3 regions of the Pelagibacterium nitratireducens genome follow, and region 2 is predicted to be linked to each of the others. Evidence: predicted binding sites of a transcription regulator. Region 2 holds the regulator's gene; each other region holds the start of a gene.

Region 1 (3,276 bases), 310 kb from region 2:
CGAACGCTTCACCAAGAACCTTTGGTCTGAACGGCAATCGGAAGCCAAGCCCCAACTTGTGACGGTCAAGGACGGTGCCGATCAGGTGGGTTACATCGCCACCTCGATCCTGGAGGCGCGCGAGGCCGGAACACCGCTCAAGGAGCAGGCTGTGTTGTTCCGCACATCGAGCCATTCCGGTCCGCTCGAGATCGAGCTGACCCGCCGCAACATTCCTTTCGTCAAATTCGGTGGGCTGAAGTTTCTGGACGCCGCACACATCAAGGACATGCTGTCCGTGTTGCGCTGGGTGGAAAATCCGCGGGATCGTGTTGCCGGGTTTCGGGTGCTGCAGCTGATGCCCGGCATCGGCCCGGGCACGGCAGGTCGGGTTCTTGATGCCCTCGACACAAGTTCGGACCCGGTCTGGGCTCTCTCCGAGGTGCCGGCGCCAGCAAAAGCCGGTCAGAACTGGACCTATCTCGTCACGCTGTTTGGTCGGTTGTCGGGACGGGACATCTCATGGCCGGTTGAACTCTCCTATGTCCGCCAGTGGTATGAGCCCTTGCTGGAAGCCGGGTATGAAGATGCACACATGCGCACGGCCGACATCATTCAGCTCGAACAGATCGCAAGCGGATATCCGAGCCGGGATCGCTTCCTGACCGAACTCACCCTCGATCCGCCCGATGCCACGAGTGACCAGCCGGGCGTCCCGCTTCGCGATGAGGATTACCTCATCTTGTCGACCATTCACTCGGCCAAGGGTCAGGAATGGAAGTCGGTGCATGTCCTCAACGTGGTCGATGGGTGCATTCCCTCAGACCTCGGCGTGGGAACGACCGAGGAGCTCGAAGAAGAGCGCCGGCTGCTGTATGTCGCCATGACCCGGGCCAAGGACGAGCTGCACCTGCTGGTGCCGCAGAAATTCTACGTGACCCAGCAATCGCGCTATGGCGATAGGCACCTCTATGCTCAACGCACCCGCTTCATCCCGCGCGCCATGACCCATCTGTTCGATGACGTCTTGTGGCCCCCGGTAACGCCGGTTCGAGCCGACCTGGGACCGTCACAGCCCACACGTGTGGATGTGGCGGCAAAGATGCGCAGCATGTGGTGAGCACGCGCGCAGCACCTTTCGGCTGACTTACAACGCCAAGCTCAGCTGCTCGGCATCATCGGCACGATCCGACCTGTCGGCAAAGCCCGACAGGCTCACCCCCAGCAGCCTTATGCCTTTTTTGACCGGAAACACCGGCTCGAGAAGAGTGTGGGCGACGGCCTCGACGTCAACGCGTGTTCGCAACGGGTGCGACGTTGTCCGACTGCGGGTGATGATCGCGAAGTCGGAATATTTGACCTTGAGCGTCAACGTGCGGCCATAGAGCGCCTTGGCCTCGGCATGGCGCCAGACCTTGTCGATGATGGGCGCCAGTTTTTCCTTGGCCTCGGACAGATCGTGCACATCGTCAAAAAAGGTGTTCTCGCCCCCCACCGACTTTCGGATGCGATCGGTTTTGACCCGGCGATGATCAACACCGCGGGCAATCCAGTAGTAATAGCTCCCCGATGATCGGAATTTCTCCTGAAGGAAGGGTAGGGGCTTTGCCTTGAGATCGGCTCCAGTCTCGATGCCTAGCGCTTTCATGCGGGCTGCCGTGGCTGGACCAATTCCGTGGAATTTCTCGATTGGCAGAGTCTCGACAAACGCCGGGCCCTTCGCCGGCGTGATGACGAACTGGCCGTTGGGCTTGTTGTATCCGGACGCCATCTTGGCCAGGAACTTATTGTAGGAAATCCCGGCAGAGGCAGTCAGCCCTGTCACCTCGAATATCCTGGCCCGGATTGCTTCGGCGATTTCGCTGGCGATCGCCATGCCCTTAAAATTCTCGGTGACGTCGAGATAGGCCTCATCGAGCGAGAGGGGTTCAATAAGGTCGGTGTATTGGCCAAAGATTTCATGGATTTGCGCCGATACTTTCTTGTAGATTTCGAACCGTGGTTTAACGAAGATCAGATCCGGGCATTTGCGTGCGGCGGTCACAGACGGCATGGCCGAGCGCACACCGAACTGGCGGGCCTCATAGCTGGCGGCAGCAACCACACCGCGCTTTTTTGCGCCGCCCACGGCGACCGGCTTGCCACGCAGATCGGGATCGTCGCGCTGTTCGACCGAGGCAAAGAATGCATCCATATCGACATGGATGATCTTGCGGATGTCTCCGTTATCGCGATCTGATGTCGGCTTATCCCCAGGCTGCACGCCGATAAATCCTTGTAAGTGCTGATCAAGCTGCGCGCGTTATATCCGCTCGCACAAGAGTTGATCGGAGACCAATTGACTCTTGCCTTGCGTTGCGCGAACAAAAGAGGAACATACCTCCTGTTCTCGCAATTGGAAAGACACGCCGAACGGCGAAATCATGGCCTCACCCTCGAAAAGCAATGCCATTGCCGAGCTGCGAGATCGTATCGCCGATCTCGAGGGCCAAAATACGCTCGTGCGCAAAGCACTGGCCTTCGGGATTGCTGCAATCGACAGCCGTCTGCCCAATGGCGGCTTGTCTCTGGGTGGTCTGCACGAGATCGCCGGCGGCGGCAATGGCGCCATTGATGGAGCGGCGGCTGCCCATTTTGCGGCGGGGATCGCTGCACGAACGCGCGGCAAGGTGCTCTGGTGCGTGACACGCCAGGACCTGTTCGCACCGGCGCTCGAACAGGCGGGCCTTGCTGCCGATCGGGTTGTCTATGTCGAGGCCGGAGATGACAAGACACTTCTCGCCTGCATGGAAGAAGGCTTAAGGCATGGCGGGCTTGGTGCGGTTGTGGGCGAGATTGCTCGATTGTCGATGACGGCGTCGCGGCGGCTGCAGCTGGCCGCCGAAGGCACGGGAACGATCGGGATCGCACTGCGGCGCTGGCGACGGCAGGCCGAAGCCATGGATTTTGGGCAACCAACGGCAGCTTTGACCCGCTGGCGCATCTCGGCCCTACCGTCTCGACCATTGCCGGTCCCAGGTGTCGGCCGGGCACGCTGGCTGGTGGAACTGATCCGAGCAAGGGCAGGGGAAAGTCTCGATATTGAAGTGGAGGCGTGCGATGGCTCGGGTCATCTCGGTCTTCCTGCCGAACTGGCCGATCGATCGGCTGCGGCGGGGGGCTGGCGACACAGCGCCGCCAGTTGACGTGCCCCTGGTGGTGGCCGCCAGGGAGAAAAACAGACTTGTGGCGGTGGCAGCGGATGCAGTAGCACAGGCGGCCGGTGCGCGCGTGGGAATGGTGCTGACCAAGGCTCAA
Region 2 (3,276 bases):
ACCGCCTACCACTTCCAGCAGACCGCGCCATTCGGGGTGTTGGGTAACCTTATGGTTATGCCCATCGTGAGCTTTGTGATGATGCCTGCTGCTCTGCTCGGAACCTTGCTGCTCCCTCTTGGCCTCGAGGCCATTCCCTATGCTGGGCTCGGCTGGAGCATCGAGGCTATGCTCTGGTGCGCCGGTTTCGTCCGAAATTTGAGCGGCGGGTTCGACCCGAGTCCCATACTGTCCCCGGTCGCGCTCGGCGTCGCTCTGTTCGCATTGGCATGGCTGGCCTATTTTCGAACCCACATGCGCATAACTGGCCCCATTGTCGCGGTTCCGCTCATCGCTTTTTTCTGTCTCGAGCAGGCGCCCGACATATTCATTGCCGATCAAAGCCAGGCATTGGCCGTCCGCAGCGGAGACCGGGTTGCCCTGATCGCCGGCCGCAACAATACCTTTGCCACCACCATCTGGTCAGAACGCTATCTGACGGTTATCGAAGACGCCCACACCGCCACAGGTTGCGACAGTCTGGGCTGCATCCTCTCGACCGAGGAGGGCTATACCGTAGCGCTGGTCAAATCTCGCGACGCGTTTGACGAAGATTGCCGCATCGCCGAGATCGTCATCGCCCGCCTGACTGCGCCGCCCCAATGCGAGACGGCAGCCAAACTGGTTGTCGACGCTTCAGACCTCGCCCGCTATGGCGCTCATATGATCGATTGGAATGGCCCCGATCTGCCGCCAACAATCCGCACCGCCATCGACGGACCGGACCGCCCGTGGCGCATCCAGCTTTAGGGCCTTGAGGACAACAAGGCTAAGTCAAAGAAAATCTAGTAGCGCCGCAGCAATCCCACCAGACGTCCCTGAACCTTCACGCGGTCAGGACCGAAAATCCGGGTTTCGTAAGCCGGGTTGGCCGCCTCCAGCGCCACGGCGTTTCCCTTCTTGCGCAGGCGTTTAAGGGTTGCTTCCTCGTCATCGACCAGCGCGACAACGATCTCACCATTTCCGGCAGCATCCTGCTTGCGAATCAAGACAGTATCGCCGTCGAAAATCCCGGCATCGATCATCGAATCCCCCCGCACTTCGAGTGCGAAATGTTCTCCAGAACCCAGCATTTCGGGTGGAACCGCAATGGAATGAGAGTGAGTCTGGATCGCCTCGATCGGCACACCCGCCGCAATGCGCCCCATCACCGGAATGGCCACCGATCCGCCATTGTCCTGGCGGGGCGCCACGGTCTTGGCTGGCACCTTGCCCAGCGTACCCTCGATCACCGAAGGTTCAAACCGCGCCTTACGCCCGCCCAGCGACGGATTCATCGAATCCGGCAGCTTAACGACTTCGAGCGCTCGAGCCCGGTTGGGCAAACGGCGGATAAAGCCACGCTCTTCCAGCGCCGTGATGAGCCGGTGGATGCCCGACTTCGATTTCAGATCCAGCGCTTCCTTCATTTCGTCGAACGAGGGCGGAATGCCGCTCTCTTTCATCCGCTCATGGATGAACATCAGAAGTTCGTGCTGTTTACGCGTCAACATTGGCGGATCCCTCGGCGGCGTCGAATCGGAACAAATATTGAACTTTTATACATGTTCCGTAAATGTTCCGCAAGCGTCCACTGTAATCACGGCTCTAGCAGCGCCTCTCGATTGCCGGCCGGTGCGTTCTATTGATCGCTCAACCGCACCGCATATTCGTTCGAGAGCATGTCGAGTATACGCTTGCGGACCGCCGGATCGATCGTCGTCCCTTCGATAAACAGGGCTTCCGCCGCGCGATCGGTGACCTGCTCATAGGCCCCCAGAACGCTTGAAACTTCGGCGCGATACTGGGGGTCGGCAAAGATATCACGCCAGGCTTGGCGCCATGTCTCGACGATTTCCGGCGGCGTGCCGCCCGGTAGAATCACCATCTTCTGAGCGGCAAATCCGGCGATATTGAAAGCGCGATAGGCCTCATAGTCGGGCCCGGAAGGCGGCTCGCCGTGTAACATCTCATACACTTCTTCGACGATGGGCAGATCGGGAAAGGTCGGATCGCGCTGCATCACACCATTTTCGTCGAGGATGCCCCAACTCATAAGTGGCACGGCGTCGCCGGCCTCGGCCATCGGAACAACGTTGCGCAAGTACGAGGCCGTTGTCTGGTAGTCGATGCTGACTTCGCCTCGTTCCATGGCGATCAGCCCGTCGGCGCGACCGGTGTAGCCGAACACATAGCTGACATCAAAACCAAGTAACCGGAAGGCCAGCATGGGAACGAGGTCGAGCGATGTTGGCCCCTGGCTCGCAAACACCAGGGTCTGGTCGGCAAGCCTGTCGATGTCGTCGGGACCCTCGACCCCCGTTCCGGGCGCGACGTAAACCACCCCTCCGGTCGGTGCTACCATCACCACTTCCCAGTCCTTGTAATCGTAACGCACACGCAGATCGCCCAGCAGGTAGGGAAATTGTGTCGATCCCGAAGTCCCCAGAATGGTCAGCCCGTCCGGCCGGGCACGGCTGGCAAACGTGTTGGGACCACGGGTGCCGCCTCCGCCGGGTTCATTGACGATTTCGATTTCTGGATGACCCGGCAGGTGCCGGCTCAGAAATGGCGCATTGAACCGCGCCCAGGTATCCGATCCGCCGCTCCGGCTAAAGGGAATGATCCACTCGATGGTCTCGCCCTGGAAACTGACCTCGGCGAAGGCCGTGGTCGCGGGAGCCAGAGACAATCCAAATCCCGCGCTCAAGGCCCGTGCCCAACGCAGCAGTCCGCTCATAATCCTCCTCCAATGACAGGCGTGAACCGATGATCCTCCGAGCGCAGGCCGGTCCGGCCAATGTCTAACGCCTCATTGGGCGCGAGGCCACCCCTCACGGAAATTTGCTTGCCAGCCAGGTCCCGGCGGGGTCACATTGTCCAAACAGAAGGGGCTTTGCGCCGCGCGATCCCCGCTGTTGAAAAAATGAACACGGAAGGTAGAGGCGTTTGCGCATCGTTTTGATCGAAGACAACACAATGTTGGCGCGCGCAGTCATTCAGTCATTACAGGACGAAGGGCACGCCGTCGATTGGCTGGCCAATGGCGATGATGGCGCTCAATTTCTGTCAACCGAGGGCGCCGATCTGGCCATTGTCGATATCAACCTTCCCAAACGCAGTGGCCTCGATGTCATTCGCACTCTGGGCACCGAACGCAACGATATTCCCGTGCTTGTGCTGACGGCCCGCGACAGCCTCCATGACCGTATCATCGGACTCGACGCGGGCGCCGATGACTACATGACCAAGCCCTTC
Region 3 (3,276 bases), 1.2 Mb from region 2:
CCTTGTCGGCGACCTTGCGGTTGATCTCGGCCGCACCCTCGACAAGCGCGAAATCGGTGACCCGGCGCAACAGACGCCCCGCAATGCGCGGCGTGCCGCGCGAGCGGCGAGCGACTTCCAGCGCGCCGTCCGAGGTCATGGCCATGCCCATCAGCCGCGCACCGCGCTCGACGATCTGGACCAGCTCTTGGGGCGTGTAAAAATTCAATCGCACCGGAATGCCGAACCGGTCGCGCAAGGGTGTGGTCAAAAGTCCGGCCCGGGTCGTTGCGCCCACAAGGGTGAACTTGGCCAGATCGATCCGCACCGAGCGCGCCGCCGGGCCCTCCCCGATGATCAGATCGAGCTGGAAATCCTCCATCGCCGGATAGAGAATTTCCTCGACCGCCGGGCTGAGACGGTGGATTTCGTCGATGAACAAGACGTCGCGCTCTTCGAGATTGGTCAAAAGCGCGGCCAGATCCCCCGCCTTGGCGATGACCGGACCGGACGTGGCGCGAAAGCCTACGCCAAGCTCGCGCGAAATGATCTGGGCGAGCGTGGTCTTGCCCAGCCCTGGCGGGCCGACGAACAACACATGATCAAGTGCCGCCTGCCGCTGCTTTGCGGCTTCGATGAACACCTGCAGATTGGCGCGCGCCGCCTCCTGCCCGATAAACTCGGAAAACCCCGAGGGGCGCAGGGAAACATCGAGACTGTCGTCGCGGCCTTCAGCGGCATTGGTGAGATCGGTCATATTGGTTTGCTATTGCCCCCGGCGCCCGATTGCAACGGACCTCACGAACTCAATTCCCGCAGCCCCAGCCGGATGAGCTTTTCGGTGGGCGTGTCCTCGCCCTCTTTGGCCACGACCCGCGCCAGCGCGCTTGAGGCCTGCGCCTGTCCGTAGCCCAGATTGACCAGTGCCGAGACGGCATCCGACACATTGCCCGTGGCGAGCCCTTCGCCCAAAGCGGTCTGCAGGCCCATCGCTCCTGCATCGATGGCGACACCGGCGGGAACCTTGCCCTTGAGCTCGGACACGATGCGCTGGGCCAGCTTGGGGCCGACCCCGGATGCGCGGCCCACCATGGCCTTGTCCTGGAGCGCGATGGCCGAGGAAAGATCGGAAGGCGAAAGGATCGACAAAATGCCCAGCGCGACGCGTGAGCCAACGCCCTGAACGGTCATCAACAATTTGAACCAGTTCTTTTCACCCTCGGTGGCAAAACCGTAAAGCCGGATCATGTCCTCGCGCACGATCATTTCAATAAACAGCACGGCCGCTTCGCCCACCCGGGGCAGCGCCTGCAGGGTGCGGCCCGAGCAATGGGCTTCGTAACACACGCCATTGACGTCGATCAGCGCGGTGTCATCGCCGAGCGTTTCGATGATGCCCTTGAGTTTGCCGATCATGCGCTCTTTGCCAGTTTGCGGTGTTGACGATGGTGGGCATGGCAAATGGCGATTGCCAGGGCATCAGCCGCGTCGGCCGATTTAAAATTGGCGGCGGGCATCAGTGTCTTGACCATCAATTCGATCTGCTTTTTTTCCGCGTGCCCAGTCCCGACCACCGATTTCTTGACCAGGTTGGCCGAATATTCACCCACCGGAAGACCCATTGAAGCCGGAGTCATCACCGCAATGCCGCGCGCCTGTCCGAGCAGCAGCGTGGAACGCGCGCCGGCATTGACAAAGGTTTCCTCCACGGCGGCCTCGGCCGGGTGATGTTCGGCGATCAGCCGCATCAGCCCTTCGTGGAGATGGACGAGGCGCAGGGAAAGCTCCTGGTCGACGGCCGGCGTCAGAACCCCGCAGGCGATAAACCGCAGACGGTTTCCCTCAGCCTCGATGATGCCCCAGCCGGTGCGCCGCAGCCCCGGATCGATCCCCATGATTCGCACGATATTCAACATGCCCCAAATTAGCCCGTTCCCATCAGCCTACCAAGCGCAAAGTGAACAAACCAAAAACATCCCCATCTTATCCCCCGACTTCACAATATCCGGCGCGGCTCCAATTTTCCCGTTCCCGGCAAGATTGTGTTCACCCCTTACCCGCTAGGTTGCCCCCGGGCGCAAATACTTTCGGTACATATCCATGGCACGAGAATTCAGACTGCCTCGGCAGGCCTGGGCGGGCATCATTGGACGCACGCTCGGTCACATGGCGGTCGCCGTCGTGATTTCAGTGGTGATTTCCTACATCATTCTCGAAGTGTTCTCCCAGGGCATCGGCCAAATCGGTCTGATCGTTGCCATCATCGCCCCGCTCGCGCTGGGCGGCCCGATGGTTTTCTACCTGTCTGTCCGTCAGTTCGAACTGCAGATGGCCTATGACAGGCTCGAGGCGGCAGCGGCGCGCGACAGCCTGACCAATTGCCTCAATCATGGCGCCTTCGTCGATGCGGTCAGCCTTGCTCTGGCCGACGAGCAGGCCGGCGGCGGCACGCTGCTTGTCATCGACGCCGATCACTTCAAATCGATCAACGACCGTTACGGCCATGCCAGTGGAGATACCGCGCTCAAGCTCATCGTCGCCGCCATCCGCTCCTCGGTCGGGTCCCTCGATATCATCGGCCGGCTCGGCGGCGAGGAATTCGGCGTCTTTCTTCCCGCGGCCAATGCCGAACAGGCCCAGCGCACCGCCGAGACCATTCGCCAATCGGTCCAGATGATCGAATTCGATGCGGCAGGCACCAAGGCCTGCGTCCTGTCGGTGAGCATAGGCGGCGCCGTTGCCGCCGAACCGGTCGATTTTGGCGTCATCTTCAAAAGCGCCGACGAACAGCTTTACAAGGTCAAGGAATCCGGACGCAACGGCGTCAGCCTCGTGGTGCTGCTGCCCCGCCCCACAGCGACCACGGCGATCAAAGAGCCGACCGGGCTGGTCTATCGCGGGCAGGAAGTCAAACGCATCGCATGAAAAAGGCGGCCGTCAGGGCCGCCTCTCAATACAGCATTTGCGCCGGTCAGGCCGAAAGCTTGGCCATGTCCTCGTCGCTCATCTCGAAATTGGCATAGACGTTCTGGACGTCGTCGTCGTCGTCGAGATTGTCGATCATGCGCATCAGGCTCGCACCCTTGTCGGCATCGACCGGCGTATTGGTCTGCGGCTTGAACACGGCCTTGACGCTTTCGGCCTCCCCCAGAGCCGCTTCGAGCGCTGTGGAAACCTCACCGATATCTTCAAAGGCGCAATAGATCGTGTGGCCCTCTTCGTCGGACTGCACGTCCTCGGCCCCGGCCTCGATGGCCGCTTCCATGACCGTATCGGCATCACCGGCCTTGGCGGGAT

What was found. Region 2 encodes LexA, which represses DNA repair genes until DNA is damaged. Its sites were predicted from a motif close to TGTTCNNNNTGTGTTCNG; they were not measured.
Region 1: a site for LexA is predicted at 2,339-2,356, ahead of dinB (DNA polymerase IV). Genes of this name have one in related genera too.
Region 3: a site for LexA is predicted at 1,937-1,954, ahead of ruvC (crossover junction endodeoxyribonuclease RuvC). Genes of this name have one in related genera too.

The regions. Positions count from the first base shown of each region.
Region 1 is NZ_CP146275.1:1,826,299-1,829,574, forward strand. It holds gene V6617_RS09120 (ATP-dependent helicase) at 1-1,099, shown strand, start outside; gene dinB (DNA polymerase IV) at 1,127-2,173, opposite strand; gene V6617_RS09130 (damage-inducible protein) at 2,403-3,164, shown strand; gene V6617_RS09135 (DNA polymerase Y family protein) at 3,079-3,276, shown strand, end outside.
Region 2 is NZ_CP146275.1:2,135,741-2,139,016, reverse strand. It holds gene V6617_RS10615 (ComEC/Rec2 family competence protein) at 1-789, shown strand, start outside; gene lexA (transcriptional repressor LexA) at 825-1,532, opposite strand; gene V6617_RS10605 (tripartite tricarboxylate transporter substrate-binding protein) at 1,661-2,758, opposite strand; gene V6617_RS10600 (response regulator transcription factor) at 2,998-3,276, shown strand, end outside.
Region 3 is NZ_CP146275.1:897,183-900,458, reverse strand. It holds gene ruvB (Holliday junction branch migration DNA helicase RuvB) at 1-736, opposite strand, end outside; gene ruvA (Holliday junction branch migration protein RuvA) at 778-1,395, opposite strand; gene ruvC (crossover junction endodeoxyribonuclease RuvC) at 1,392-1,895, opposite strand; gene V6617_RS04595 (GGDEF domain-containing protein) at 2,080-2,904, shown strand; gene V6617_RS04590 (YebC/PmpR family DNA-binding transcriptional regulator) at 2,951-3,276, opposite strand, start outside.